Regions from separate parts of the Neobacillus sp. B24 genome, predicted to be linked through region 2. Evidence: riboswitches for the same ligand, from Rfam matches in the RefSeq annotation. Region 2 holds a riboswitch; each other region holds the start of a gene.

Region 1 (10,306 bases), 2.3 Mb from region 2:
AAAATCGGTTTTGCTTTTTCAAGAATTTCCGCGTGTGGTACAGTTGATGCTCCAACCACTAATTTTGTTGTTTCTGCTTTATCCCCGCTAGTGCCTTCAGACTTGTCTTCATCTTTAGTGCCGCAAGCAGCTAATACAAGCGCAAGTGTTAATGTTAAGAGTACGTTTAACCATTTTTTCATTTTCAAACTCTCCTTTTTATCTTTTATCTAATTTTGAAGTGATGAAATCACCAATAAACTGAATCACAAACACGATGATTAAAATAATGACTGTAGCGATGAAGGTTACATCATTCTGATTGCGTTGGAATCCATAGTTATAAGCAAGGTTTCCCAAGCCGCCGGCACCAATCGCTCCGGCCATCGCTGTATACCCAACAAGGGCAATCGCTGTAACTGTAATCCCCGAAATAAGCGCCGGCATCGATTCCGGCAGCAGCACCTTCCAAATGATGGTGCCCGTTGTGGCTCCCATTGATTTTGCTGCTTCAATGACCCCTTTATCAATTTCCCTGAGGCCAATTTCGACCATTCTCGCATAAAACGGGGCAGCACCAATTATCAGCGCAGGCAATGCGGCATCTTCACCAATCATTGTTCCGACCAAAAATGTTGTAAACGGAATTAATAACACGATTAGGATAATAAACGGGATTGAGCGAAAGATATTGACAATGCCGCTAATAACCGCATTTATCGGCTTATTTTCCCAGATGTTTCCTTTTGCTGTCAGAAACAAGATTAATCCAAGCAGCGTACCCAATATAAATGTTGCAAGAACAGATATGCCCGTCATATAAAGGGTATTTTTTGTTTCTTGCCACATAATCAGCCAATCCACATTCGGTAAATATTCCTTAATCATTTACAACCACCTCCACTCCTACCTGCTGGGAACGAATATAGGCAATGGCCTTGTTGATTTCAGCCTCGTCCCCATCGATATGAATGAACAGTGTCCCATATGAACCGCTCTGCGTTTGCGAAACTTTACCCTGCAAAATATTTATTGTTACATCGTGCTGGCGAATTAGATTCGTAATTACCGGCTGCTCTGCAGATTCGCCAATAAACGTTAATTGAGCAATTTTTCCTGAATTATAACGTTCAAGTAAGTGGTCAGCTGTTTCCTTTGTTTCCTCTGGTTCAGACACCTGCTGCACAAACCGTTTAGTAATTGGCTGCTGCGGATTTTTAAACACATCCAGTACCGAACCAAGTTCTACAATCCGGCCGCTTTCCATCACGGCAACCCGGTGGCAGATTTTCCGGATGACATGCATCTCATGGGTAATTAACACAATCGTTAAGCCCAATTTTTTATTAATATCGACTAGTAAATCGAGGATTGAATCCGTCGTTTGCGGGTCGAGAGCCGAGGTTGCCTCATCACAGAGAAGTACCTTAGGATTATTGGCAAGCGCCCTGGCAATGCCGACACGCTGTTTTTGACCTCCGCTCAATTGTGAAGGATAGGCATCTTCCCGGCCTTGGAGTCCGACAAGCTTCACCAGCTCTGCCACCCGTTTTTTTCTTTGCGGCGCGCTTACTCCCGCTATTTCCAAAGGGAAGGCAATATTTTCACTTACTGTCCTCGACCAAAGGAGGTTGAAGTGCTGAAAAATCATGCTGATTTCCTGACGGGCTTTCCGAAGCTCGCTGCCCTTTATTTTTGAAATCTCGCGACCGGCAACAGTGATACTTCCTTCGGTCGGGAGTTCCAGACCATTCAGCATCCGGATTAACGTACTCTTTCCGGCGCCGCTATACCCGATTACGCCGAAAATTTCTCCATCTTGTATTTCCAAATTGACATCATCAACTGCTTTTAGCTGGCCTTTTTTGGATTGGAAAACTTTGCGGACACTCTTAATTGAAATCATTGACTCACCTACTTTTTATCCTTGATATAGGTTTTGACTATTTTTATGAAAGGATTCTTTTTTTAGAAAAATAAAATGCCCTTCCGCACGGGCAGAAAGGCATCAGTAAATACAATCCTTTCTCCCATCTCCCAAAGCTTGACGCTTTGTGTGAATTGGCACCATTTCAGTTTCAATGAACTGACGGTTGCCGGGCTTCATCGGGCACATCCCTCCACCTCTCTTGATAAGAGCTTAAGCAATCTTATATTTAATTAAAAATATTTTCAAAAATTAATTTACGTTTGCTATCGTATCATGGATAAAAAGTCGTGTCAACGAAATAGTTTTATTATCTTACTAAACTATTTTATGCATTCGTTTTCAGTGAAGACAATCCTGTTGCCGCTTCGATTGCTTGCTCGAGATCCTCAACCAAATCCTCGACATTCTCAATGCCGATGGAAAGACGAATTAAATCTTCCGACACACCTGCTGCTTTAAGACCTTCCGTATCAAGCTGCTGGTGAGTTGTGCTTGCTGGATGAATAATTAGGCTCTTGGCATCGCCAACATTGGCCACATGTGCCCAAAGCTGGATGTTGTCGATTAATTTCGCGCCTGCTTCTTTGCCGCCCTTAATTCCGAAGACCACCATGGACCCTGCGCCTTTTGGCATATACTTTTTAGACAATTCATAATCAGGGTGTGACGGATGCCCAGGGTAAGAAACCCACTCTACCGCAGGGTGATTTAATAAGTACTGTACTACCTTTTCTGTGTTAGCGACATGCTCTTTCATGCGCACATGCAGCGTTTCAAGTCCAAGCGTAAATTGGAAAGCATTTTGTGGGCTTAATGCAGGTCCAAGGTCACGAAGGAGCTGGACACGTGCTTTAATAATATAAGCAACGGCACCTAATGCTTCTGCATAAACAAGATCATGATAGCTTGCATCTGGCGTCGTGAAACCAGGGAATTTCGGTGAATTCCAGTCAAACTTGCCGCCGTCAACTATGATGCCGCCAGTTGACGTGCCGTTACCAAGGAGCCATTTGGTCGCCGAATGGACCACAATATCAGCCCCATGCTCAATTGGCCGGCACAGGTATGGCGTAGCGAAAGTGTTATCGATGATTAACGGTACACCTGCGTCATGCGCAATCTCCGCGACTTTTTCAATATCAAGGACGCGAAGACTTGGGTTGCCGATTGTTTCCGCGAAAACCGCTTTTGTTTTTTCCGTAATGGCTGAACGGAAGTTCTCAGGATTCTCCGCATCAACGAATTTCACATTGATTCCGTATTTCGGCAGGGTTACCGCAAATAAATTATAGGTACCGCCGTAGAGGTTTCCAGCTGCAACAATTTCATCGCCTGCTTCAGCAATGTTTAAGATTGCCAGTGTGATGGCTGCCATCCCGCTTGCCACCGCAAGTGCGCCTACGCCGCCTTCCAACAGTGCCACTCTGTCTTCAAAAACAGTTGTGGTTGGATTGTGAATCCGGGTGTATATGTAGCCAGGCTCTGCTAGCGCAAACAGGTTTGCGGCATGCTCTGTGCTCTTAAATTGGTAGGCATTGTTTTGATAGATTGGCACGGCCCGTGCCCCTGTAACTGGATCTGGCGCCAAGCCGCCATGTACACTCAATGTTTCAAATCGATAGTTCTTTTGGTTTTCGGTCATCTTCCTTGCTCCTCTCTTTTTGGAAAAATAAAATCCCCACTTCATAAGAAGAGGGGATTATGCTCTTCTTATCTTTCAGAGCGAACTTGCTCTGCTGGAATTAGCACCGTATGTAAGTCACCGGTTGCCGGGCATCACAGGGCCAGTCCCTCCGCCTCTCTTGATAAGATAACTTATTTAATTGATAGAATATTTAAAAACATAATACCGCAACTTCAATTCCGAGTCAATGACTTTGAATAAAATTTTTATGATACAAGAGCGCCGTGCGGCATTGTCAAATAAAACATGGATTCAAGTAATAAGATTATTCTTAAGGGTGCTGATACCATCAGCCGACCGCTCTTTTGAAGGACTCTCAATCTTTCCCTTCCTTCTAATAGTCGTGTTATTTCCGGAGGCTGACCACTGATTTTGATGGTGGTGTGCTCCATGTCTTTTTCATTTGAGGCTGTTACCTCACCATGTTTGATTACTAGCACAATAGTTTGTTGATCTGAAATCAAGGATACCCGTAAATCAGCAGACTCTAACAACGGCTGCAACTGTCCCTGCCTTTTTACAGCCATTAGAAATGAACTTACTGCTTCCTGCATTTTCACCACTCCGAATCATTTGTCTCTACCAATACTATTCAGCAATAGCGCTTGTATTCCTTTTAGATTCGCTCGACAAATATCTGATGTGTCTGAGGAAATAATGAGATTTCCCAAGATATATGTCGGATTTATGATATTTTTGTAGAAACGGATTTATTGTTATTGGTCGAAATGCCCCTGAAGACGACCAAGAAATAGATGGAACCGATTAGATATAAAACGGCGGTTATGCTGAACACATAGGCATATCCCCAATAAGCCCCATACTGGACGACAATTCCGGTCGAGACCGGCCCCATTAGTGCCCAGCCCAAATTGAATACCATTTGGTTTATTGAGTTCGCCAGCCCCTTCATCGAGTCGTTGACCTTTGACATCATCAGCGACATTTGAATCGGATTTCCGGCGTTCATTAATGCTTGGCGAAATAAAAACCCTAGTGCCGCCAGCCATAGGTGGTTCGTATAAGCTGTTAATAGAAGAAATGGCAGCGAAGCTAATTGGAGGAACACAACAGCCCTTACTTCACCTACTTTTTTCACGACCCATGGACCAATAAACATTGCCAATGCTGTTGCCGCCTGCCCGAGCGAGATAATAAAACCAATTGAAGTTGTCGATGCGCTGAAACGATCCGAAAAATACAGATTTAAATAGGGAATCACCAGCCCTGCACCAAAACCGATCAGCATTTGGGCAATGGCAAATAAGACAATTAGTTTCATGCCGTTAGTTTTCCATATGAACGGTTTTTCCGGTGCTTTCTTTGGTTCTAGTCGTTTTTGGGTCAATGCTTGGAATTTTGTAGTAGGTATAATCGCAATCAAATAAATGACGGCACCAATAATCAGGGTCAATCTGATGCTATTGAGATCACTGACAAAAAACGAGAACACGTCAGTTAGCAAGCCGCCAAGGAGACTTCCTACTACATTGGCAGCCGTCATAAACGCAAAATGCAGACTGAATAAATTTACCCGCTGTTCCGGGGTTGAATTTTCTGCAAGCCATGGGATTCCCGAGACTTGCAGAAAGGCCATTGCCAGACCGCTGATGAACGCAAAAGTAATTAATAATTGTTGGCCGGAAACGACACTTCTAGCAAGCAGGATTACCCCTGATAAGAGTATTCCGTATAAAATGACTTTCTTACGGCTGTAGCGGTCACTGATGATTCCCGCTGGGATAAGGATCAGTGCCGTCGCTAACGAGGTCATCGAGATGACTTGCCCGTTGACGGCCTCCGAGTAGCCAAGCTTTCGAATATAGAAATTGTAAATGACCATAAAAACTCCAAGACCTATTTGCGCAAGAATATTTGCCATAAAACTTAGTTTGATATTTCGGTTATATGTACTAATTTGGGCTGCCCAATTATGATAAAAGGCCATTGCGTTATGCTCCTTTGGTAGTTTGAGAGTAGGGGTTTGCGGTGATATTTCGCTTCCCTAAGTATCATAATCCAGTGGCCAAGTTTTTGTAAATAAGGAAGGGTTATATTTTTGGGAATTTTGGGAATCGACAAAAGTTAACAAAGGTTTCATTTATTCCGGCTTTATTGGTGGGGATTTTTTGTAAAATTAAGGTTGGTACTTTATATTTAAAGGATGGTGGATTTATGCTGAAAAAGCAGCGGTTAGTGCCGAAGGAATTATCAATGACGAGGTTATTGAATGCGAGAATGAATGTACTCAATGACGAAAAATGGAGATTAGAAAAGGGCTTTGCTGGGGAGGTTAAATTTGATTCCATGACTGATGGAATGCTCCAGAATAAATGCAACATTATAAATGGATTGTGGCTCAAGTCTGGCGATAGCATTTTTCAGATTGATAAGGTCTTGACTTTTCAGAAAAAAATTTATCTTATTGATGTAAAAAACTACGAAGGCGAATACTGCTATGATTCTGATGGGCGGTTAAGGAAAGCTGACAAATTTTTAAAAAATCCTTTGAATCAGTTACAACGTGCCGACGACCTATTCCACCAATTAATCCAACAATATGGACTTCATTTTACGATTGAATCTTACTTGGTTTACATCAACCCCGAATTTACTTTATATGCTCCTAAAAATGAATCTGTTATACTCCCAACACAAGTGAATTGGTTTTTGAGAAAATTAAATACGGAGTACTCAAAGCTCAACGACGGGCTTGAGAAGCTGTCAGATTTGTTGGTGTCGCTCGATCTGGTGGATTCGCCCTTTGCGACATATCCTCCTTATGACTTTGGGATGATGAAAAAGGGTAACAGTTGTGGTACGTGCCACAGGCTTTCAACTTTTGTGAAAGGGAATAGGCTTGTTTGTCGAGATTGTGGAGCTGTAGAGCATATTGATACTGCCGTTGTAAGGAATGTACAGGAGTTGAAGATGCTATTTCCTGAGATGAGGGTAACGACGGCTTTAGTTCGTGAATGGTGTGGTGACGTATTATCCCAAAGAGCTATTAAAAGAATTTTGATTCAAAACTTTAACAGTGTCGGGGAAAAGAAAAATCGGTATTATACCTAAAATACTTTTTAATGACAGCTTTGGCTGAAGGTTCTTCTCATACGGGTTATTAAGCACCTCCTTATGACATCTTTGGCTGAAGGTTGTTCTCAAACGGGTTATTAAACACTCCCTTATGACAGCTTCGGCTTAAGATTCTTCTCAAACGGGTTATTAAACACTCCCTTATGACAGCTTCGGCTTAAGAATCTTGTCAAACGGGTTATTAAATACTTCCTTATGACAGCTTCGGCTTAAGATTCTTCTCAAACGGGTTATTAAACACTTCCTTATGACAGCTTCGGCTTAAGGTTCTTCTCATACGGGTTATTAAACACTTCCTTATGACAGCTTCGGCTTAAGGTTCTTCTTAAACGGGTTATTAAACACTCCCTTATGACAGCTTCGGCTTAAGATTCTTCTCAAACGGGTTATTAAACACTCCCTGATAACAGCTTCGGCTGCAGATTCTTCTCAAACGGGTTATTAAGCACTCCCTTATGACACCTTCGGCCGAAAATTCCTATCAAGAGGGGTTATAAACCCTTTTCTTCAGTCCAAGTTTTTCTCTTGAAGTAGCAGCATGCCTACAAAAAAGCAGCCGCCCAATAAGCGTCTGCTTCAAAAACTAACCCAAATGTTCTTTTATTTTCTCCAGCAAATACGGCACCGAGCGAAAGGCATAAATTGTGTCGACCACTTCTCCCGCCCGGATAAACAGCAAACTTGGTACGCTCTCAATCGCATACTCTACTGCCAATCCGGGATAGAAGTTCAGATTCATTTTGCCAATCTCCACATCCACCATCTGATCCACAATTTCAAGCATTCTCCCCGCAACCTGGCAGGTTCCACACAGGGGTGTATAAAAGTAAAGCAGCCCGGTCCCGGCACCGCCGAGAAGGGCCGATAACTCTTCTTGATCCCAATCTTTCATAACAGTTACCCATTTCTAAAATTTCCTCAAACTATCCCATTTTCCAAATACTCCGTATGAACATCAATATTCGCACCAATCAAAACGGTCGCCAAATGATGCTCCGGGGCCGTGGCGACCTCGCGGTACATCCGGTCTATATACAAATGCTCGGCATTTGGAAATTCGCGTTTAAACAGCTTACGAAGTTTTTCACCTGCTTCGTCGGCATCGACCAGAATATAGACATCCTTGTCTTCAAGGATCTCAATCCATTCGTCCAATTTCGAGTGACTGATCGTGCCATTGGTACAAATGATTTCCACTGGTTCCTTAACGATTCCCTTAACCTTATTCTTATCCGATTTTCCTTCGACAATCAAAACCTTGTCAACATACGATTCATTCATCATCCATCACCTGAGAGAGTCTGTTTTATGTTAACATATTCTGAATTTTGTTATGTGTGACCGCTTGTTTGATATGTTAACTATAGCATCATTGTTATTCTAAAAATAGGGATTTGCTCACGAATGATGAATATGAATCTTTAGCACCATCCACCATCATCACAATCGGTATACTTGGCATCATGTCCCTCTGTCGTGGTGACATGCTTATAAATTTTTTGCTGTTCTGCTTCAAAATGATGGTCGAGTTCTGGTTGGATATGGTCATCCAGTTTTATGTTCCCAATGAGTTCATTCTCCAAATAAAGCTCGATAGCCCTATTTTTCAGCTTTCCAACGACACGATCCGTAACATCTATTTTCTGCTGCTTAAGCACCCTATTTCCACCTTCCAATAAGTTTTGTGATTAGATTCCCCTAATTTAACCGTAGAAAAAGTGGTAATAAATGAAAGCAAAAGAAAAGCGCCTCCGCAAAGGGGCGCTTTTAGCAAATTTAATTAATCTTCGTTAGTCATTGCATCATATTGTTCAGCAGTTAACAGTTTTTCCACTTCGCTGTTGTCGGAAACCTCAACGACGATCATCCATGCTTTTTCGTATGGTGATTCGTTGACAAATTCAGGGCTGTCACCTAAGTCTTCATTGACCTCTACAACTTTACCGCTGACAGGCGCGTAAAGCTCAGAAACCGTTTTAACTGATTCAACGCTGCCAAATGGGTCGCCTGCTGTTACTTCATCGCCCACTTCCGGAAGCTCAACGAAAACAATGTCTCCTAATTCATGCTGCGCAAAGTCAGTTATACCAATGCGCACTTTGCCGCCTTCAACTTTTACCCACTCATGGTCTTCAGAATAACGCAATTCTTTTGGTGCACTCATCGCTAATCCCTCCATTATTTTTTCAAAAAATCTATCATCGAAAAAATTCGATTCCCCTAATAAGATTACTTCAACCACATTTTCTCATACTCATCTTCTTTAAAACCAACCGTAACATGTTCGCCGTCCGTTAATATCGGCCGTTTCAATAACATGCCGTCAGATGAGAGCAAATCCAGCAGTTCATCCTCGCTGGCGGTTTTCAATTTATCCTTGATGCCGAGTTCGCGATATTTCATCCCGCTTGTGTTGAAAAATTTCTTTAGCTCTAAACCACTTTTTTGGTAGTAATCTTTTATTTCCTCGCGCGACGGAGGATTGTCCACAATATGTACCGCTTCATAAGCAAGCTGGTGTTGGTCCAGCCATTTCTTTGCGTTTCGACAGGTCCCGCATTTCGGATACCAGTAAAAAGTCAGAGACACCCGTTTCACCGCCTTTACTATATCAGTCCCAATTGAATCTTACCATAACCACTTTCAAAAGAAAAAATATCCAAGAATAAATATTCGACGAATTTCGTAAAAATCCTTCCTTTTTTAAAAAAATAAAAGGGCCCCCATGTTCAAATGAGGGCCCATAAATATTAAACTACATAACGCTCTGCTGCAATAATCACATCAGCTGCTTCACGTTTCTTACCAATCACATTGATTGGAGTGTGGCGAGTCAGCTTGCGAAGTGTAGACAGCATCATGCGCAGCATGTCGCCTTCTTCAACCGCAACAAGCGTTTCTTTGGCAATAGCTTCAATCGCATTGAAAGCTTCTTGACAGAAAATTTGTGTGTAGAGCAGCTTTTGCTTGTTCTTTTCTGCCCCATTGTTGGCAATTGCCTTTTCCGTACGTAACACGACAGATTCCATTGCATACACGTAAGAAACGATATCCGCAACATTTGCAAGGATTTCTTGCTCTGCTTCAAGCTTTTTGCCGAATTTTTGAGCGGATAGGCCGGCAGCAACCAGTGCAAGCTTCTTCGCTTGGCGTACTAGATATTTTTCTTGAGCAAGCGGCTCGTCACCTGGCTCTTCAGGCATTAACATCATTAGCTCTTCTTGAAGCGCCATGGCTTTCTGGAATAGTGGCAGTTCACCTTTCATTGCTTTTTTTACAAGGGTTCCTGGAACAAGCAGACGGTTGATTTCGTTTGTTCCTTCAAAAATACGCTGAATTCGGGCATCGCGGTAGGCTCTTTCAATTGGATACTCTTGCATGAATCCGTATCCGCCGTGTATTTGCACGCCTTCGTCTACCACGTGAGCAAGAACCTCACTGCCGAAGAATTTGTTTAATGAACACTCGATAGCGTATTCGGCAATCGAATCAGCCAGCTTTTTAATATCCTTTGTTTCTTCATCCGAAAGTTTGCCTTGGTTTTCCTCGTATAAGCCGATTGTACGCCATACAGAGCTTTCAGCCGCATAAATTTCGGAAGCAAGAGTACCGAACTT
Region 2 (10,306 bases):
TTCACCGAAAATTACAAAGAACTTTTCGCCAAATTTGCCAAACAAACAAACATGCACATCATTGCCGGAACGCATGTTATTGAAAAAGACGGCAAGCTTTATAACACTGCGCACCTGTTCTACCCGGACGGCAGAATCGGTGAGCAGGCCAAGCTCCATATTACCCCAACTGAAATTAAAGAATGGAATATGGCACCTGGTGACTCTTTTCAAATTTTTGAAACTGACAAGGGGAAAATTGCCCTGCTGACCTGCTATGATATCGAATTTCCAGAAATCGTCCGCATGGCTAAGGCAAAGGGCGCTGACGTGATTTTCTGCCCATCCTGTACAGATGACCGCCACGGCTTCCATCGTGTCCGCTACACCAGCCATGCCCGGGCGATTGAAAATCAGGTATATGTGGTTCTAACCGGAACTGTCGGTGCGCTGCCAACAGTCGACTTCATGCGTGCAAACTTCGGCCAGGCTGTCGTTATTACGCCTAACGATATCCCATTCCCGCCGCAAGGTATTCAAGTGCAAGGGGAAATCAACGACGATATGGTTGTCACCGCAGACCTCGACCTTGATCTGCTTTACGAAGTAAGAGAGCGCGGTGCAGTCACTACTTGGCGCGACCGCAGAACGGATCTATACACAGATTGGCAATAGGGGTGAGCCCAATGTACCGAAGTGAATTTTACGTGTACGACCAAGACCGGCTCCTGCCGATTTGTATCCGTAATTACACGAAGGATGATTTTGACCAACTCATTGATATCCAGGCGGAATGCTTTCCGCCCCCGTTTCCCTCTGAACTGTGGTGGAATAAAGAACAGTTGACCAGCCATGTTACCCATTTCCCGGAAGGGGCTTTATGTGTAGAAATCAACGGTGAACTCGCCGGGTCGCTTACCGGTCTCGTCGTTGAATTTGACTCGAACGACCCTAACCATAACTGGGAGAAAATCACTGACCACGGCTATATTCGCAACCACAATCCCAACGGCAACACGCTGTACATCGTCGACATCAGTGTCCGTCCCCAGTACCGCAAGCTTGGACTTGGCAAACTAATGATGCAGGCGATGTACCATGTTGTGATTGAAAAAGGCTATGATCGGCTGCTTGGCGGCGGGCGGATGCCGGGCTACCACAAGGTCGCTGAAACCATGACACCAAACGAATATTTGAATGCAATTATAACAGGCCAGCTCAAGGACCCGGTTATCAGCTTTTTGCTGCGCTGCGGACGCGTACCACTAGGTATCGCCGAAAACTATCTTGAAGATGAAGAGTCCTGTAACTACGCTGCCCTGATGGAATGGAAAAATCCGTTTAAATAAAAAAGGAGATTCACAAACCTATGGAATACAAACGCATTATCAATATCACTGACCCGAATTTCAAAAAACTGCACGACCTAATGGGACAAATTTTTCCGCCGGAAGAAGTCCTCGAGTACGATCTTTGGAAGGAGCCGCTTGAGGACCCATCGATTCGCGTGTTCGTTGCTGTCGACAACAATCAAGTGGTCGGGGCGACCGAATATCGCTATTATCCTGACTGGAACATTGCGATGACTGATTTTACCATCATCAGCAAACCGGGTCTGAGCCTAGGCCGTTTCCTTGCGCAAAATCGCTTAAAGGATCTTCAGCAGCTGGCAAAGGAAAACGGGAAAGAATTATTCGGGATGTTTGCCGAAATATATGACCCTTACCGGGTGGAACATCATGAATTTGGCGGCGTTAAGGTGATGGATCCGTATGTTCGCCGCGAAGTGTTGTCACACCTGGGCTATAAGCGCCTGGACCTAAACTACGTCCATCCGTCATGGGAAAACAACGGAGAGGCAGTCAAGGGTCTCGACCTATGCTTCATGCCGACTAAAGATGAGCTTGACCAGCTCCCGGCAGCTCTAGTTAAAGACTTCCTGACGACATATTATGCCGTGCTGTCAAACAAACCACAGGAATGGCTGGATATGGTTGAACGGATCAGCGGGCAAGAATCCATTTCATTATTGCCACTTTAACTATTGACTTTAATGGAAGATTCAGCTAATATTTCTTTTATAACTTGGAAATGAACGAAAATTTAAAAATATAAATCTCTTATCCAGAGAGGCGGAGGGACTAGGCCCGATGAAGCCCGGCAACCTTCAAGGTATTCCTTGAAAAGGTGCTAATTCCTGCAGGTTATCTTTAACCTGACAGATAAGAGGAGGACGAATCGCCCTCTTCTTATCGAAGGGGGTTTTTATTTTTTCGAAAAAAGGGAGGGAATGAAATGGCAGTGTTAAAGGTAGCTATTCTCGGTTTTGGTACCGTTGGAGAAGGGGCATATCGGACGATTTCTTCCCACGGGGAAGAACTGGCTGCTGTTTTGGGAAAAAAGGTGGAAGTGGCTGCCGTACTGATAAAAAATAAACAGAAGAAAAGGGATATTGCTCCGGAAGTGCTACTCACTACAGACTTCGAAGAAATTCTCCAATTGCCGCAGGTGGATATTGTGGTAGAAGCCATTGTTGGCAAAGAACCGACCTTTACCTATTTGAAAAAGGCAATACAACACGGCTGCCACATCATTACCGCCAACAAAGAAATGTTTGCTCATCATGGGAGTGAACTCATGGAACTGGCTGAGCAGCATAACGTTTCTGTCGGCTTTGAGGCGACAGTCGCCGGGGGTATTCCGGTCATCCAAACGTTACGGCAATTGTTAAAAATAAACCGTGTCCAACAGATTCAAGGAATCTTAAATGGGACGTCGAATTTTATCCTGACACAAATGCGGGAAAAGCAGCAGTCTTTTGCGGAAAGCTTATCGCAGGCGCAGCAAAATGGCTATGCCGAGGTAGACCCAACGAACGACGTTGAAGGCTTCGATGCCTTTTATAAAACCATGATTCTAAGCCGTATTGCTTTTGGGGAAGAGCCGGATTGGCATGGGGTAGAGCGGCAGGGGATTACCGCTATCACCAGCGAATTAATTGAAGCGGCAGGAAAGTTAGGGCTTCGTTTTAAACATGTTGCCAGCCTGACAAAGGTTGGGGAGCAAATCAAGGCTTCGGTGCAACCTGTACTTGTAGGTGATGAGCATCCTTTTTATCATGTCGAAGGGGTCGAAAATGCGGTCAATGTGTACTCCGATATTGTCGGCCGGATTACCCTGCAGGGCCCTGGCGCAGGAATGTTTCCGACCGCGAGTGCTGTCATCGAAGATCTGGTTTACGTCTGTCAAAACCCTTCCGGTAGGAAAAAGTACTCGCAAACTCCTGTTGCTGATCGTGAGCATAATGAAGGGCTAAAACAGGAATTATGGTTAGTACAGGGGCATCATGATACCCTCGCAACAGGTACAATAATAGATGAGGTCGGTAACGGAATCAGGGTCATCAAAGCAAGCAAATCTGATTTGGAACAGCTCGAGAATATTCTTTATTTTGCGATTCTTGGAGAAGTGGAACAGAAAGAAGTAGTGGTGGTGTAAGATATTTTAGGTTTACAACATATCCACATTGGTTAGTTCACAATCTAGTCAAATTTCCAACATAAATATGTTAAGAAACTGTGAAAGCAGTTGTTTAAAAGGGTAACCGGGAGTATAGTAAGGGTGTAGACAAGAATGTTTTGCCAACTTGATCTATGGGAATTACAGCAGTGCCGAGTTCTAGCCGTTGCCAAAACGGATACCTCTCTTTAGAACTCATGATTCATATGATTTCCCCCTTTTTTCATTATAAAAGAAGCAGGAATCCTGCTTCTTCTTTTTTTATGCCTTCGATGCCCGCCATTTCTTTCTGACCAACAGGCAAATAAGAGCTGTGATCAACATTAGCGGTTACGATTTTGTACGCGCTGATTGGCGGCATTTGCCCGTGCTTGTGCCTCCATATCCGCTCCGTCAGCCATTTCTTTTGAAAATTCTACATCCTGCCCGTCTGATTTCATGTTACTTGGAACCTGTGGAAGTGATGCTTTATTTCGGTCACGAGTTTTATGTCCGTGTGAACGGCCCATGAAAAAAACCCCTTTCAATGGTAGCTAGTGGAGCCGCAATCGCTACGCTCCCCTTACTAGCTTTACCAAATAAAAGAGGTCCATTAATGGAAAAAATTATGTATCTTACTGTCTGCCTTTGCGGTTCATGTAGCCGGCGGCACGGTCCGCCATTTTAAATTCATGGCCATAGGTTACTTCCTGCATGCTTGTTAAATTTGTACGTTCACGATCCTTATTGCGTTTTTTGTTTTCCGACATCATGATTCATCCCTTCCAAATTTATTTAAAGCAGGTATAAATGGTACATCATGTACACGTTTCCATTTTTGCCTTTTAAAAAAGGAATAATACCATTTTTACGAAAATATATTTTCTAAGGCGCTTTTTAAATCGGGATAGGTGAATTCGTAGCCATTCTTTAATAACTCGTTTGGCAGCACCTTCTGCCCGTCTACCACTAACGTGCTCATTTCTCCCAATAAGAACCTTAGCGCCAATTCTGGAACCGGTAGCCAATGCGGCCGCTGCAGCACCATCGCCAACGACTTACCAAACTCATTCATTGTTACCGGGGAAGGAGCGGTAAAATTCACCGGACCAAGAATATCCTCATTCTCCATCACAAACGTAATTCCCTTGACCACATCAGCAATATGAATCCACGACATCCATTGCTTTCCTGAGCCCATCGGCCCGCCGATAAAGGCTTGATAGGGAAAAAGCATTTTCGAAAGTGCGCCTCCCTTTTTGTCCAAGATGATGCCAAATCGACACAGAATCGTCCGCACTCCAAGTTCCTCGGCTTTGGATGCTTCTTGCTCCCAATCTATGACTGTTCTTGATAAAAAGTCTTCTCCTGAACCTTTGTCGGCTTCGATAAATGTTTGTTCCAAAGATGTTCCATAAAAACCAATCGCGCTGGAGTTAATCAAGGCATGAGGTTTACTCTTCAATTTTCTCATAATATTTAAAAGTTCTCTGACTGCATCAATTCTGCTGGTCAATATTCTTTTCTTTCTTTGCTCCGTCCAGCGCCCACTGTTAATCGATTCGCCCGCAAGGTTGATAAATATATCGGTTCCTTCCAATTCATCAGTCGGATTAGATTGTTCCGTAAGCCACTGAACATAGCGGAATTTTCCAGTTCCGCTCGCAGGCCTTCTGGTTAACACAATCACCTCATGCTCCTGCTGGACCAACTCCCGGACCAGCGCTTTCCCGACAAATCCCGTTCCTCCGGCAATAGCAATCCTCATGTCGCTACGCACCCCCCTTTAAAATATTGTATAATATTTGTAGAAGAATATGGCAAAGTGAAGTGAACAATATGGGCATTATTACAAAAATAACTACCCAGCAAAAAAATCAAGATCGGTTTAATGTGTTTATGGATCGCGGCAGCGGCGAAGAATATGCCTTCAGTGTCGACAGTGATGTATTAATCCGGTTTCAGTTAAAAAAAGGCATGGAAATCGACGAATTTTCGTTAATGGAAATCCAGTTTCAGGACGATATTCGCAAGTCCTATAACCTTGCGATTAACTATTTGGCTCGGAGGATGAGGTCAGAAAAGGAAGTACGGGATTATTTGCAGAAAAAAGAGGTCGAAGAGCCAGTCATTAATGAGGTGCTGCATAAATTAATCGCTCAAAAATACCTAAATGACGAGGATTTTGCTATGGCCTATGTGCGGACACAGGCCAATACAACGGACAAGGGACCGGATAATGTTAAGCAAGAATTGAAGGAAAAAGGAATCAGTGAGCAAATTTTAGCTGCAGCCTTGGACGAGTTTCCACTAGAGCAGCAGATTGAAAAGGCGGTTAAAATCGCCGGTAAATTTTTTAATAAAAATTCCAAAGATTCCATGCGTATTCAAAAGCAAAAGCTTGAACAAACGCTGCTTCGAAAAGGGTATTCTTTTGAGGTAATCGGAATTGCCATCAGTGAAACTGAGGAAGAGAACGTTGACGAGGAGATGGAAGCGATCCGCTTCCAAGGAGAAAAGGCACTGCGGAAATACGGGCAGTTGAGCGGGTACGAATTTCAGCAGAAAATGAAGCAGACCTTGTACCGGAAAGGCTTTGCGATGGATTTGATTGAGAAATATCTTGGGGAAATAGAAGATTCGTAAGGGTACATTTCATTCTAAAAGACAAAATTGGAAACTGTTGCGGCAAAAGTGTCTAATAGACCGTTTCTAAAAGACAAAGTAGGTCGGGAATCGGAGAAAGTGTCTAATAGAGGGCATCTAATAGACAAAATCGGTGAGTGAAGAGGAGAAAGTGTCTAATAGAACGCGTCTAAAAGACAAAAGTAGGTCGGGAATCGGAGAAAGTGTCTAATAGAGGGCATCTAATAGACAAAATCGGTGAGTGAAGAGGAGAAAGTGTCTAATAGAACGCGTCTAAAAGACAAAAAAGCTAAGTTTTTTGCAGAAATGTCCTTTATGAAGCTACTGAAAGACAAAATCAATACGTGGAGCAGGTAAACTGTCCTTCATCAAGCCGATGAAGGACAAAATCATCGAGACAGAGAATCAAACTATCCTAAGCTAAAAGCGGAAACACTGGCAATGATACTAGCCAATTACTTTTTCCTTTCAATAACAATTGTATCCTGATCAATCTGCTCCATGATAACCTCTGCTACAGATCTTGGGGAAGGTAGCTGGGACGGGTCTTTTACATAGTCGCCTGCATCCCAAAACGGCGTATTCATGCCGCCCATATAAACCGCATTAAACTTTATCTTGCTGCCTTCATATTCCTTTTGCAGCGCTTCGGTAAAGCCCCGGACCGCGAATTTGCTGGCACAATAAACAGCCTCGCTTACCTTACCACGCAACCCCGCAGTTGAAATAATATTCATGACCCGGCCTTCACCCCTCCCAACCAACAAAGGTAAAACAGCTTTCGTCATAAGAATTGTACCGAGTACATTCGTATCTAACATTTCTTCAATTTGCTTTTCGGTTATATCAACGAACGGTCCGAAATGGCCGACCCCGGCATTATTCACCACACCGTAAATATCATACTTCTGGCATGCATCACTAATTACCCTCGTGACCTCAGCTCCATTACTAACATCCATCTGAAGGAAATCTGCTCTACCGCCACTTGCCTCAATTTCGTGTTTGACTCCAGATAATTTTTCAACTGTTCTTCCAGCCAGTAAGATATGAAAACCTTTTTGTGAAAAAAGCAGTGCAAGTTCTTTCCCTAATCCGGAACCTCCGCCTGTAATAACCATCGAATTCATATGGAACCTCCGTTAAGACTTTATTAATTTCATAAAAATAATTATACTAAAATAAAGAGATAGGAGTGAAGAAGGATGCAGCAGGAGAAACGGTATAGCGACATGACAGAACATGAATTGCGGCAAGAAATTTCCAAGCTTCAGGAGCAGGCGCGAAAAGCGGAGCAAATGGGAATGGTTAATGAGTTTGCCGTGCTCGAACGCAAGGTACATATGGCTCGGGCGTATATGCTGGACCCGAAAGTGTTTAAGCCGGGCGAAATCTATGAAATTGAAGGCGCACCTGGGGAATATTTTAAAATTGATTATATGAATGGCGTATTTGCTTGGGGCTATCGCACAAAAGGTGACGGGAAGGAAGAGGCGCTGCCAATTTCTTTGCTGAAGTGGTTGAAATAATGTGAGTAACAAGCCAGAGGAAAATCTCTGGCTTGTTGTGATGGCAAACTACTTCCATACTTGCGGCGATTCATCGTCCCGCTGGCCTGACGCGCGCATCCGTTCCTGAGGATGTGTGTTGATGGTGCCATCGGCTCGCTTGGAAGCATATTCTGCTTTCGCCCGCGGCTCTCCCTCAAATTTGTTGTTAGATTGATTTGGAAAACCTGTCTGTTTATTTCTCATGCTGTACCTCCATTAATGGATTCCAGAACGTGATAAGCAAAGGTGCTTCACAATGCTTGCCACGCATCATTAGTATGGACGTTAATTTTTTCACTTATGTTAAAAGAATAATGGCAAAGAAGGGGCTTACCGATGAATGACTATCATGAAAAATTGACCAAGCTGCTGCTTGAAAAAAATGATCAAATTTCCTATAACCAAGCTCGTACATGGGTTGAACTGCTGTGGGAGGACTTTGAAACCACATATGCCCGGGCTGGCGAAGAATACATGGGCAGTGAAATGACCGAACGAATCGTCAAACAGTGGATACAGAATTATGGGGACAAACTTCATGAATTTACCGCTACCAACCCCAAATTTGAAAAATACTTTAATGAATCAAACCAAACTTTACACTAAAAAACTCGCCAATCGGCGAGTTTTCCTTTTAACCCGGTAGTATTCCCAATTTTTTACGCAGCTTTTTCTCGCTGAACACCCAGCCGGTATAAGAAGTTATGGGCTTTAAATCCAAATCTAATTGGACCACGGCGACAAATGGGTAGTGACCGTTACTTCGGTATCGCAAGTCGATGAACCGAACTTCGTAATAGGTATTGTATTCATCCACTTCCCAGCGATAAACGGGAGAGAACGAGAGAAAGGCCGCGATATTATCATCTTTTTTAGCTGCTTCAATCACTGGAGTATTCGGAACTGGAATTCGTCTGAAACGGTCGAGAATTTCCACTTTACCATTAATTGAACTTCCTACAAAAAAGATGTTCTCATTCATTGCCGCAATTTTCCATTGATGGAACCGCATTGTTGGAGCAATAATGATTTCTGTTGCATCGGGAATCAGAGCGCGAACTCCGACTAATACCCGCTTTTTTGCTTGGATCCTCAGGATATAGTAGCCAATGATGATGGCATACATGATCAGAAATGTGTATCCAGGGTTTGCACCAGCAATCCAAATAAGAATCCCTACAATGTGAATGCCAAAAATGACAGGGTCGAATGTATTGATTACCCCTAGCGCCACCCATTTTGCTGAGAATGGTCGAAGCGCCTGAGTGCCATAGGCATTAAAAATATCAACGAAGACATGGATAAAAACAGCGGCAAATGCCCAAGCCCATAAATGAAGAAGATTGGCATCCGAAAAGAATGGATAAATAACCGCCGTTATGAGAAGCGGCCACAGAATAACCGCGGGGATGGAATGGGTTGCGCCGCGATGATTGCGGATATAAATGGCATTATTTCTTAATTTTAACACTGTATCAATATCTGGTATTTGCGAACCAGCAATCGTTGCAATTAAAACACTGGTAGTAGTAGCGTGATTGGCTGCAACTGCCGGATCAAGTGTTGCTAAACCGCCAAGAGCAATCCCCATCACAACATGAGTTCCAGTATCCAAGAAAAATTTCCCCCTTGTTAAAGTTCTTGTCAAATTCGGCAATTTGACTTATCGTAATACAGAATTACTTATTTTATCTGGCCAGCGCCTAGCCCCTCGGGTCATAAGTCAATCCGTCGTGAAGGTTAAAAAACAACCTTCCTGCCGGCTTGCTTACGCAGTCGGGCTGACCGAGGCGCTTCCGCTTTTATTATTATATTCCCTAATTTAACTTGGTTTACTAATAGAGGAGTAAATGTTATGTCAATTGAACTAAAAAATGTCAAAAAAATCAATATAAATGCATTTCAGAATGATTTGATCTCATGGTTTAAAGCAGAACAGCGGGACTTGCCATGGCGAAAGGATCGCGACCCCTACAAGGTATGGGTGTCAGAGATTATGCTTCAGCAAACACGGGTGGACACTGTCATTCCTTATTTTAACAGGTTTATCGACTGGTTTCCGACGATTGACGATTTGGCCTGGGCGGAAGAGGACAAGATTCTGAAAGCTTGGGAAGGTCTTGGATACTATTCACGGGTTCGGAACCTGCAGTCAGCGGTACGGGAAGTAAAGGAAAAATATAATGGTGAGGTTCCGAGTACCCCTGAGGAAATCAGCGGACTGAAAGGTGTCGGCCCCTATACGGCTGGGGCAATTTTGAGCATAGCTTACGGCATTCCGGAGCCGGCCGTGGATGGCAATGTCATGCGTGTGCTGTCAAGGATACTGTCGATTTGGGTGGATATTGCCAAACCTTCTTCTCGAAAGGTGTTTGAGGAGGCGGTCCGCGAGCTGATCTCACATGAGGATCCTTCTTCATTTAACCAGGCTTTAATGGAGTTGGGGGCGTTAGTTTGTACGCCAACGTCACCATCCTGCCTGCTGTGTCCGGTGCGCGAGCATTGCCAGGCTTTTGAGGAAGGGGTTCAATCAGAACTGCCAGTCAAAACGAAAAAAACGAAAACACGCAATGTCGAACTTGCAGCAGCGGTTTTAGTTGATGATAACGGGAAAATATTGATTCACAAGCGCC
Region 3 (10,306 bases), 2.5 Mb from region 2:
AAATGATTGTTCACCGTATTACGGGCGATGGACCAATTGACTTAATGGTTGGGCCAATGTGGAGTGTTAATAAGTGGGAAGTATTGAATTCGATTGATGCCGAGCTTAAGCGAAGAAACAGTTGGCAAGGCAAGTTTTACAACAAGGAGTCCGCGCTGGTATGAAACTAGACCGAATACTTTCGTATGCCAAGCTTTTGCTTGAAAAAGCGGTTAATCCTGGTGATGTGGTTGTGGATGCTACATTGGGAAACGGCCATGACACCGTTTTTCTGGCCAACCTTGTAGGCAGCACCGGTAAAGTATACGGTTTTGATGTTCAAGAACTTGCCTTAACTGCAGCCAAAGAACGCTTAAATAACCAAGATCTGTTGGACCGGGTTACACTTTTTCACGCTGGTCATGAAAAAGCTGCAGAATTAATACCCGTTGAGCATCATGGGAAAATTACCGGGGCGATTTTTAATTTGGGCTATTTACCGGGCAGTGATAAAAGTATTGTCACCAAACCGGGAACAACTATTGCAGCGGTCCAACAGCTGCATAAAATGCTGGCACCTGAGGGTATCATTGTTCTTGTCTTATATCACGGACATGAAGAAGGGGCTTTCGAGCGGGATGCCTTATTAGATTACTGCAGGCAAATCGACCAAAAATCAGCACATGTATTGCAGTACCAATTTATTAACCAGCAAAATAATCCGCCGTTTATTATTGCTATTGAAAAAAGGTAAAACCAGGCTCGGGCCTGGTTTTTTGTAATTGTTGATATATCGCAAAAATGTGTCGATATCCTCTGATTTTGTGTCGATATAATTGTATTTTGTGTCGATATCATTTCAATTTGTGTTGATATCCACCAAAAATGTGTCAATAACCGTTATCACCCACATATTTATATCTTCATCATTAGTCTAGTCACAAACGCCGGCACGGCTTTTTGCAGAGAGCGATAGGCTAGTCCGTTAAAATAGAAGAAATAACTAATCCAGCCACCAGACTTTATGATTTTTCTGGCTAGCTTGCGGACATCTTTCTGTTTTCGAACCTTTGAATCCGATAAGTAAATCCCTAATAACCCCCGATTAATCAGCTGGTGGAATTTCTTATGTGGCAGAAATTCTGTATGACGGTCAGCCTCAACCATAAAATGAGTTAACCTGTTGAACAAGCTCTCCTGATTACGATAATAAAAGCAAAAATTCAAATCTCCGCCGGCAATATCCTCCTCTTGGTCAATAAAATAATCAAGCAGAATATGGAGGCCTTGTATATATGGGAAATACCCATTACGGATATTATCTGCATCGCTTGCCTTGAAATCGTCTCTTATTGCATAGGATATTAGGCAAAAAATTCCAAGCGTCGAACCAGAGCAGGCTGAAAATTCATACCACTCCATCTCGGGCAGTTGATTCTGATAACGTTGAAACCAATTTTCCAGTCTAGGTACCCGCTCTTCTCGCTTCACATGCTTATGGATTTGCAGGTCACAATAAAAACGGCACAATTCCAAAAGATAATCCCTAATGATATCATAATGCTGGAGTTCCTTTAGAACATTCCGGCATGTTTCTGACAAGTCATTTAAATATCCGTTATCGTCTTGGTCTTCCCGGAGATGATAATAATTTTTCCTGCCAGCATTCACCACTAAAGCATCTGTCATGGATTCGTGGAGTGATGCAAAATCATTTGGATCCAGGGACGTGCTCCTGTCGCAAAGATTATCAAGATAATCACTGATTGTTTGGTAGGCGACAATAAACTTCACAGCTTGACGATAATCCTCGCCCGCGGTCAATGCAAGAATGGCTCCGCCTTCACAATGAAAAGTTTTATGCTCAATACTGGCTAGTGCCTGTTTTCTTAATTCGGGATTGGGAATTTCTTCAGCCCTGCTTCTCCAATAAGCCAACTCTTGATGAACTGCGGGGAGTATTTTGCGGTAGACTCTGGACATTAGAGTTATTGGCTGCACTGAATGTCATCCCCTTCTTTATACGATATAGCCAATCGCTTTCAATTGACTGTTGACAAAATCCTTGGCATATTCAAATACCTCTTCACGCTCAGGTTCATTAAAGATTTCATGATAGCAGCTCGGCCATTCCTTAAATCTTTTTTCCGATAATGGCACATAATTAAACCATTCTTTAACGGTTCGTTTATTGACGATTTTGTCATCTCCGCCCTGCATGACAAGCATCGGCACATCCTGGGTGTCTGGAATATTGACGAAAGCTTGCTTAATGGCCTCTGCCAATTCACGATACCACCTAACTGATACCTTTGTCACATAAAGTGTATCATTTGAATCTGCTTCCCTGACATCTTCATTCCTTGTCGCCATTTGTACAGTCAGGCCGGAATTGAGCCGAAATGATGGAAACACCACATTTAATCCATACGATAGGAAGTTCATAAATTTAGACGGTTTCTGTAAAAGGCCCAGACACGGAGAGGAGAGAATCACTCCGGCAAGGTTTAGCCTTTCCTCCTGCAATAAACGGATCGCAATTAATCCCCCCATACTATGGCCAACTAAGAAAACCGGCAAATCATAGCGATAGGCTGTTTGAATCCAATCCTTTACTTCTATTATGTATTCATCAAAGTATTCTATATGACCGCGGTTTGCCCTTGTCGTCATCCCCTGTCCCGGAAGGTCGGACATGATGACGTGAAAGCCGGATGAACGCCACATTTCAATCAGCCAGCCATAACGTCGATGGTGTTCCATAGCGCCGTGGACAATCACGATAACAGCCTTTGCGGATCCTTCTGCTTCCCACTTCCACATAATTGCTCCCCCTGAAACTTCTCATTTTAAGTATTTTACCATATAACCAAGGGTCAATGATATTTATGGGTTACGTTAAACACACTGTATAATAGTATAATTTTTGAAAAGTGCTTCATTTATTCGTTAAAATAGAAGCATCATCCCAAAGGAGAGAGACTAATGATTTATCCATTTAAAGATAAATATCCTAAAATCGCTGATACCGCATTTATTGCAGATTATACAACTATTACCGGCGATGTTGAAATTGGCGGGGAGTCAAGCGTCTGGTTTAACACGGTGATTCGCGGTGATGTTGCGCCGACGAAAATTGGCAACCGTGTCAATATCCAAGATAATTCCATATTACATCAAAGCCCCAACAACCCGCTAATTTTAGAGGATGAAGTCACAGTCGGACATCAGGTCATTTTACATAGCTGTATCATTCGAAAAAAAGCGTTAATTGGAATGGGCTCGATTATCCTCGACCAGGCAGAAATTGGCGAAGGGGCATTCATCGGCGCTGGCAGTTTAGTGCCCCAAGGTAAAAAAATACCTCCGAACACATTGGCGTTTGGCAAACCTGCCAAAGTAATCAGGGAATTAAATGAGGAAGATATCAAGGACATGGACCGAATTATAAGAGAATATGCAGAAAAGGCTCAGTATTATAAATCACTGCAAAAAAGATAAGAAAAACGGGAATCACACGTTATGTGTAATTCCCGTTTTCTAATCAGCCCTCCGCCTGTTGACGAAGTGCTTCAGCTTTATCGGTCCGTTCCCACGGAACATCAACATCAGTACGGCCAAAATGTCCATATGCCGCTGTTTGCTTGTAGATAGGACGCCGTAAATCCAACATTTTAATAATTCCTGCAGGGCGCAGGTCAAAGTTTTTGCTGACAAGGTCAACTAAAATATCTTCGCTCACTTTGCCGGTTCCGAAAGTATCAACCGAGATGGATACCGGTCTAGCGACACCTATGGCGTAGGCAAGCTGTACCTCACATTTGTCTGCAAGACCTGCGGCAACAATATTTTTTGCCACATAGCGTGCAGCATAGGCAGCCGAACGGTCAACTTTTGTTGGGTCTTTACCGGAAAATGCTCCGCCGCCATGACGGGCGTATCCACCGTAAGTATCAACAATAATTTTACGGCCTGTTAATCCCGCATCCCCTTGTGGGCCGCCGATTACAAAACGACCGGTAGGGTTAATAAAATATTTAGTATTTTCATCGATTAATTCCTTGGGAACAACCGGATTAATAACATATTCTTTTACATTTCGCTGGATCTGCTCTAGCGAGATTTCGGGATGGTGCTGCGTAGAGATAACAATCGTATCGATCCGTACAGGTTGATTATTTTCATCATATTCTACCGTTACTTGAGTTTTGCCGTCTGGTCGAAGATATGGAAGAATATCCTCCTTACGAACTTCTGTCAACTTGCGGGCAAGCTTATGTGCTAAAGAAATTGGCAGTGGCATAAGTTCCTTCGTTTCATTACAGGCAAATCCAAACATTAAACCTTGGTCCCCAGCACCGATTGCTTCAATTTCGTCGTCAGACATTTGGCCTTCGCGTGCTTCAAGCGCTTGGTTGACTCCCATGGCAATATCAGGGGATTGCTCATCAATGGAAGTTAAAACGGCGCAAGTCTCGGAATCAAATCCGTATTTTGCACGATTATAGCCAATTCCTTTAATGGTTTCACGAACAATCTTTGGAATGTCCACGTAGGTGGAAGTGGTGATTTCACCAGCAACAAGCACCAATCCTGTTGTTACGGAAGTTTCCGCAGCAACACGGGCATTCGGATCCTTGGCTAAAATGGCATCTAAAATGGAATCAGAAATCTGGTCACAAATCTTGTCGGGATGACCTTCAGTTACTGATTCAGAAGTAAACAAACGACGCTTTGTTGACATCTGAATTCCTCCTATACTATGAAATAAATGAGGCAATAGTAAAGCTTGCGAACCTCAGAGTTTGATACGGAACTCATTCCCTTTATAGTATGAAATAATTACAGGAATTTTATTAAAAATAAAAAACCCGAAGGCGTTCTCACGTTGTATAAAAACTATTATGTAGACGCAGAAAAAAGAAAAAACCTTCCCATTAGAGGAAAGGTTGAGTGCAATGTTTTGCGCGTGCCTTTCACTCTTATCGTTCAAGGCATATGCCTTGCATCAGGTTTAGCACCTTTGCCCAGAAAACGACCGTACACTCGTGGCATATCGGTATTTTCTTAGTTGCAGGTTGCTGGGTTTCACAGGGCCTGTCCCTCCACCAGCTCGGGATAAGAGAGTATCCGTTCAAGGTTAAATCATAACCTACACAAACAAAGCATGTCAATGGATTTTTTAGCAACTTTTGGTTAAAATCAAACTTTGGTACATGCAAAATCTTAAACCAATTTACGTAAAACACGACCCATTTTCATGACTTTTTACTAAATATAGAATATTGTATAAAATACAACTTAATTTAATTGATTAGTATAGACTAATCAATTAAATGTGTTATACTATTGGATAAGAATATTTAGAGTATAAAAATCTTTAAAAGGTAGGTTTCTTAAATGAATTCTGTTCATACTCCAAATGAATTAAAACTGTTCCTGAATGAATGCAATGCCCAGGTTCAACTATCTGTGCCGCAGCTGGTAGAAAAAATCTTAAGCAGAAATGAAGGATCCTTAACTGCCACAGGTGCTGTTACCGTTTCAACAGGAAAATATACAGGACGTTCCCCACAAGATAAATTTATAGTATCCGAATCGACCACAAAAGACAAAATTGCCTGGGGCGCGTCACTCAATCAGCCAATTTCTGAACAGGTTTTTACAAACTTGTATAATAAGGTTTTGGACTACTTAAAGCAGCAAGATGAGATCTTTGTATTTAAGGGTTTTGCTGGAGCCGATAAAAAGTCACGCCTGCCGATTCAGGTTATCAACGAATTCGCTTGGCATAATTTATTTGCACAGCAATTGTTTATTCGCCCAACCGAAGACGACCTTTTGACCCACGACTCACAATTTACGGTCATTTCCGCACCAAATTTCAAGGCGGACCCTGCTGTGGATGGAACAAATTCAGAAACCTTCATTATTATATCCTTTGAACATCGTGTCGTACTAATTGGCGGGACAGAGTATGCCGGCGAAATGAAAAAATCCATTTTCTCTGTAATGAATTATTTACTCCCGGAGAATAACATTTTCTCCATGCATTGCTCGGCGAACGTAGGTATAGAAGGTGATGTTGCCCTTTTCTTTGGTCTTTCCGGAACAGGAAAAACTACCCTTTCAGCCGACCCTAATCGCAAACTGATCGGCGATGATGAACACGGTTGGTCATCCAATGGTGTGTTTAATATAGAGGGTGGCTGCTATGCAAAATGTATCGGCCTTACCCGTGAAAAGGAACCGCAAATTTTTGATGCCATTCGCTTTGGAACTGTACTTGAAAACGTTGTCATCAATAAAGAGTCACGAATTCCGGATTATGATGACGGTACTTTGACAGAAAATACGCGTGCTGCCTATCCGATTGAAGCCATTGATAATATCATTGTACCTAGTATTGCCGGACATCCGACCACAATTGTGTTCCTGACTGCTGATGCTTTCGGTGTACTTCCTCCCATTGCAAAATTAACAAAAGAGCAGGCAATGTACCACTTTTTAAGCGGTTACACTTCCAAGCTTGCTGGAACTGAGCGTGGTGTGACTTCACCACAGGCTACCTTCTCGACCTGCTTTGGTGCACCATTCCTGCCGCTGCCGGCAACTCGATATGCCAATATGCTTGGTGAAAAGATTCTTGAGCACAACGTTAATGTGTTCCTAGTGAATACAGGCTGGACTGGGGGCGAGTATGGTGTCGGCAACAGGATGAAGCTTTCCTATACAAGAGCAATGGTCCAAGCGGCTCTCGAAGGAGAACTAAATCATGTTGAAACCGTCAAGGACGAAATCTTCGGTTTAAATATCCCGCTCCATATAGCCGGGGTTCCGGATGAAGTGCTGCAGCCAGTGAAGACATGGTCAGATGCTGATGCCTATGACAAGAAGGCAAAAGAACTAGCCGGGAAATTCCGCGAAAACTTTAAGAAGTTTACAAATGTTGCACCAGAAATTACAGCTAAAGGCGGCCCAATTGCCTAATTTATTGAAAAAAGCGATTCAACGTCGAATCGCTTTTTTCATTATTTATTTTGTCTTACTTGGTTTCCTTACTTCTACAGCCTGTGATTCCTGCAGCACACTAAATTGATAGTTTCCACTTCTTTCAAGCGTGAAACCTCCGCCGTACTGAGAAATCTTCTTCCCGTCTGTTGTTGTATAATCTGCTACCTTTTTAAATGGAAACGTAGTGGTCAACGCTGTTTCCCCTTCTATGGTAAATATCTTTAATTCTATTTCTTCCGGAAGATTTTCTCCTTCAACTTCGATAATTTCATGCTCATAGAAACCGGCATATAGGTCCTCAGACGAGACTAATAACGTTGATTTACCAAACGAAATATAGGGTTCTTTAACATAGATGGAGAATTCGCCAACGTTTTTACCTCCAACTGAGAACTGGAGGTTCCAAACGCCAGGGGTACTGAAAGGTTTAAAGGATGTCAACGCATGGGCATCAGAGCCATACAATCCCCCTGAAACAACGGCTTCGGTAAGCTGCTCTTTAACCCCTGTTTGAACATGGACGGCTTCTACAGTTAAGGGGTTATTGGCAAAATCCTTATAATCGCCCCACAGAAAAATCATCATTTTCGCAACAGAACGTTTATCATTAGCTATCCATTCCTCTGGTGCAAGCAAACTAACCTTGTCAGGAATTCCATAATTACTATCTGCGTAGATTGGTTTTCCTTCATTCATTAGAGCAAAATAATTACCTTCTTCAGCTTTTGTTGTCAGAAATCCGCTTATAAGGCTCTTCTCTCCCGAAGCATTTGAAAAATAGAGGATTGGAGCAATTAAGGCAAGAATAAACACCGCCGCCAAAGCGCTAACTCTTTGGAGGCTAAGCCTCCGTTTAGGGCTGGTAGAAACATCTTCACTAATTCGTTTTAGCATTTGTGTTCTCACCTTTGTCGATAGCTCATGCTTTGGAAAATCGCCCATCAATTCTAGCAGTTCTTTATCCGATAAATTGCTCAAAATATTCACCCTCCTTTAACATTTCATTCAATTTTTTTACGGCACGGAAAAATGTCACATTCACCTTATTTTCCGACCAACCGAGAACCTGGCCTGCCTCCTGTGCCGACAGTTCAGAAATCCCCCTTAATAAAATCACGTCCCGATAATTGGGCTTTAGTGCATTGATTGCCTCGTACAAGCTGGCATACTCCAGCTTCTTCAACAAACCATCTTCCGTATGAGGCCTCTGTGGACTTGGTGACTCCTGCCTAAGCTGTCTTTTCAGCTTCTCCCATACTGAATGTTTCCGATAAAGATCTATAGCTGTATTTCTGGCGATCGATATCAGCCATGTCTTCGGGCTTGATTCATGTTTAAACCTGCCCAGCGCACGAAATGCCCGTAAAAACGTCTCTTGGACCAAATCCTCCACATCAGTTGTGCCTGTATAATAAACTAGATAATTGGTAACATCCTTTTCATATTGAATAAACCATGTTTCAATCTGGTGGGCCCGTTCCAATTTTTTTACCCCCTTCCCTATAAACCTTTGGAAAAATTTGAATTCATAAATATGACGGCTTTCAGCTTGATTTATTACACTTTTTTGCAAAAAGAAAAGCAGGTCACGGCTGCCTGCTTTAATTCGTCGAATTTAATGAAATTAATTGATAGGTCAAGGTTGTTGTATTTTTCTCCCACTCGACCCTCTTTATCAAGGCGGTACCACTTGAACTGCTGTCCAATGTTTTTCTTACATCAATCGGAATTTCAATTGGATATAGGCGGTAACCTTCTTTTTGTAGAACAAACAAGTTTTCCTCCACCCGTTTCTCATTTCCTTTTGTGACAATCAGTGTATTTAATTCAAGAGGCATACCCATTAAAATCCGCTCCTCTACAATTTATATTACTATCTTAACATCTTTTACCATGTTTTTTCATCCAATTCGCTAAATCAGTTACGACTTCCCGATTAATTGCGGGGGGGAAATAATGTGTGAAATCGTCAAAATACCAACCCTCCACTGGTTTGTTCAAATTGCGAAGACGCTCCTCCAGTTTGTGGGCATGCTCAACCGAGACATTTTGATCCCTTACCCCATGGATAATCAGCACAGGTGCCTGGAGTTTTTCCAGTTCAAACAGGGGTGTTCGTTCCTGATACCGCTCCGGAAATTTTTCCGGTGTACCACCAATCACCCGCTTCATCATTTTTCTTAAGTCCTCACGTTCAAAGTAAGTCAAACTCATATCACTGACTCCGCCCCAGGTAACGAGTGAAGCGGCATCAGGAAACTGGTTTCCGGTTAACAATGCCATTACCCCGCCGCGGGAAAATCCAAAAATATGTACTTTCTTCACTTGAGGCCATGCTTGCAGCAACAGGTATGCAGAAAAGGCATCTTCTCTGTCTTTTCCGGCAAAATCCTCATTCCCCTCTCCTCCTTGGTTTCCCCGATAATAAGGGGCAAACACGATGAAGCCTTCCTGGGCGAACTGGGCAATCCGCGCTGCCCTGACTTTGCCAACGTTTTTAATTCCGCCCCGTAAATATAAAAAACCATCACACGCTGCTTGATCGCGTGGTTCTGCTAGCATTCCCTTCACTTTTAGACCACCCGAGTAATAGGTGATTTCTTTGAGGAAAACATTTGGATTCGGGGATGGGAACCGTTTAATATTAACTATCTTTCCATTATTTTTGTTCATTGTTATCGATCCTTTTAAGTCTTTAAAAATATTTTGAAACTGGGCATTCACACATTTTTTTCTGCGTCATACGATATCGTAGGCTATTAGCCCAGATAAAGGAGGTTAATTTTAGATGAAGAAATGGTCAAAAATCGGTTTTTCCTTTCTCCTCATCACAATACTTATGTTTTCCCTAATTGCTTGTAATAAAGATACAGGCGGCAAAGAACCGGAGAAACTGGAAAAAGTACGTATTGCCGAAGTCACGAGATCGATTTTCTACGCACCGCAATATGTTGCCTTGACACAGGGCTTTTTTAAGGAAGAAGGCCTTGATGTCACGCTGACAACAACACCTGGCGGCGATAAAACCATGACTGCGCTTATCTCAGGCGGCGCTGACGTTGCATTGGTAGGTTCGGAAACATCGATTTATGTTTATGCCCAAGGAGCCAATGACCCCGTGATTAACTTTGCACAGTTAACCCAAACAGATGGCACCTTCCTTGTTGCAAGAGAGAAGATCGATAATTTCTCATGGGATCAGCTAAAAGGAACGACCTTCCTCGGACAGCGCAAAGGCGGCATGCCGCAAATGGTTGGTGAATTCGTCCTTAAAAAGCACGGCATCGACCCGCATCAGGATTTAAATTTAATC

What was found. Region 2 has a riboswitch for S-adenosylmethionine ahead of ACZ43M_RS07240 (homoserine dehydrogenase). Riboswitches for the same ligand answer to the same signal wherever they lie in the genome.
Region 1: it holds a riboswitch for S-adenosylmethionine, as region 2 does, so the genes downstream of both, ACZ43M_RS22995 (methionine ABC transporter ATP-binding protein) here and ACZ43M_RS07240 (homoserine dehydrogenase) in region 2, are expected to answer to the same signal.
Region 3: it holds a riboswitch for S-adenosylmethionine, as region 2 does, so the genes downstream of both, metK (methionine adenosyltransferase) here and ACZ43M_RS07240 (homoserine dehydrogenase) in region 2, are expected to answer to the same signal.

Annotation. Positions count from the first base shown of each region.
Region 1 covers NZ_AP035777.1:4,613,757-4,624,062, forward strand. The annotation lists gene ACZ43M_RS22985 (MetQ/NlpA family ABC transporter substrate-binding protein) at 1-182, opposite strand, end outside; gene ACZ43M_RS22990 (methionine ABC transporter permease) at 199-867, opposite strand; gene ACZ43M_RS22995 (methionine ABC transporter ATP-binding protein) at 860-1,885, opposite strand; SAM riboswitch class I at 2,007-2,118, opposite strand; gene ACZ43M_RS23000 (O-acetylhomoserine aminocarboxypropyltransferase/cysteine synthase family protein) at 2,235-3,551, opposite strand; SAM riboswitch class I at 3,617-3,721, opposite strand; gene ACZ43M_RS23005 (hypothetical protein) at 3,800-4,147, opposite strand; gene ACZ43M_RS23010 (MFS transporter) at 4,279-5,541, opposite strand; gene ACZ43M_RS23015 (nuclease-related domain-containing protein) at 5,769-6,665, shown strand; gene ACZ43M_RS23020 (thioredoxin family protein) at 7,273-7,581, opposite strand; gene ACZ43M_RS23025 (toprim domain-containing protein) at 7,608-7,970, opposite strand; gene ACZ43M_RS23030 (YusG family protein) at 8,111-8,347, opposite strand; gene gcvH (glycine cleavage system protein GcvH) at 8,470-8,853, opposite strand; gene ACZ43M_RS23040 (arsenate reductase family protein) at 8,919-9,278, opposite strand; gene ACZ43M_RS23045 (acyl-CoA dehydrogenase family protein) at 9,440-10,306, opposite strand, start outside.
Region 2 covers NZ_AP035777.1:1,469,583-1,479,888, forward strand. The annotation lists gene ACZ43M_RS07225 (carbon-nitrogen hydrolase family protein) at 1-654, shown strand, start outside; gene ACZ43M_RS07230 (GNAT family N-acetyltransferase) at 666-1,328, shown strand; gene ACZ43M_RS07235 (GNAT family N-acetyltransferase) at 1,349-2,020, shown strand; SAM riboswitch class I at 2,097-2,208, shown strand; gene ACZ43M_RS07240 (homoserine dehydrogenase) at 2,275-3,477, shown strand; gene ACZ43M_RS07245 (YfhD family protein) at 3,822-4,007, opposite strand; gene ACZ43M_RS07250 (YfhE family protein) at 4,113-4,250, opposite strand; gene ACZ43M_RS07255 (TIGR01777 family oxidoreductase) at 4,346-5,245, opposite strand; gene recX (recombination regulator RecX) at 5,317-6,123, shown strand; gene ACZ43M_RS07265 (SDR family NAD(P)-dependent oxidoreductase) at 6,579-7,253, opposite strand; gene ACZ43M_RS07270 (YfhH family protein) at 7,329-7,652, shown strand; gene ACZ43M_RS07275 (small, acid-soluble spore protein K) at 7,701-7,877, opposite strand; gene ACZ43M_RS07280 (YfhJ family protein) at 8,010-8,279, shown strand; gene ACZ43M_RS07285 (metal-dependent hydrolase) at 8,308-9,288, opposite strand; gene mutY (A/G-specific adenine glycosylase) at 9,529-10,306, shown strand, end outside.
Region 3 covers NZ_AP035777.1:4,392,138-4,402,443, forward strand. The annotation lists gene mnmL (tRNA modification radical SAM protein MnmL/YtqA) at 1-164, shown strand, start outside; gene mnmM (tRNA 5-(aminomethyl)-2-thiouridylate-methyltransferase MnmM) at 161-733, shown strand; gene ACZ43M_RS21820 (tetraprenyl-beta-curcumene synthase family protein) at 895-1,962, opposite strand; gene ACZ43M_RS21825 (alpha/beta hydrolase) at 1,999-2,802, opposite strand; gene ACZ43M_RS21830 (gamma carbonic anhydrase) at 2,965-3,480, shown strand; gene metK (methionine adenosyltransferase) at 3,524-4,723, opposite strand; SAM riboswitch class I at 4,959-5,104, opposite strand; gene pckA (phosphoenolpyruvate carboxykinase (ATP)) at 5,380-6,969, shown strand; gene ACZ43M_RS21845 (hypothetical protein) at 7,015-7,971, opposite strand; gene ACZ43M_RS21850 (RNA polymerase sigma factor) at 7,952-8,476, opposite strand; gene ACZ43M_RS21855 (DUF2584 domain-containing protein) at 8,595-8,837, opposite strand; gene ACZ43M_RS21860 (alpha/beta hydrolase family protein) at 8,872-9,666, opposite strand; gene ACZ43M_RS21865 (ABC transporter substrate-binding protein) at 9,782-10,306, shown strand, end outside.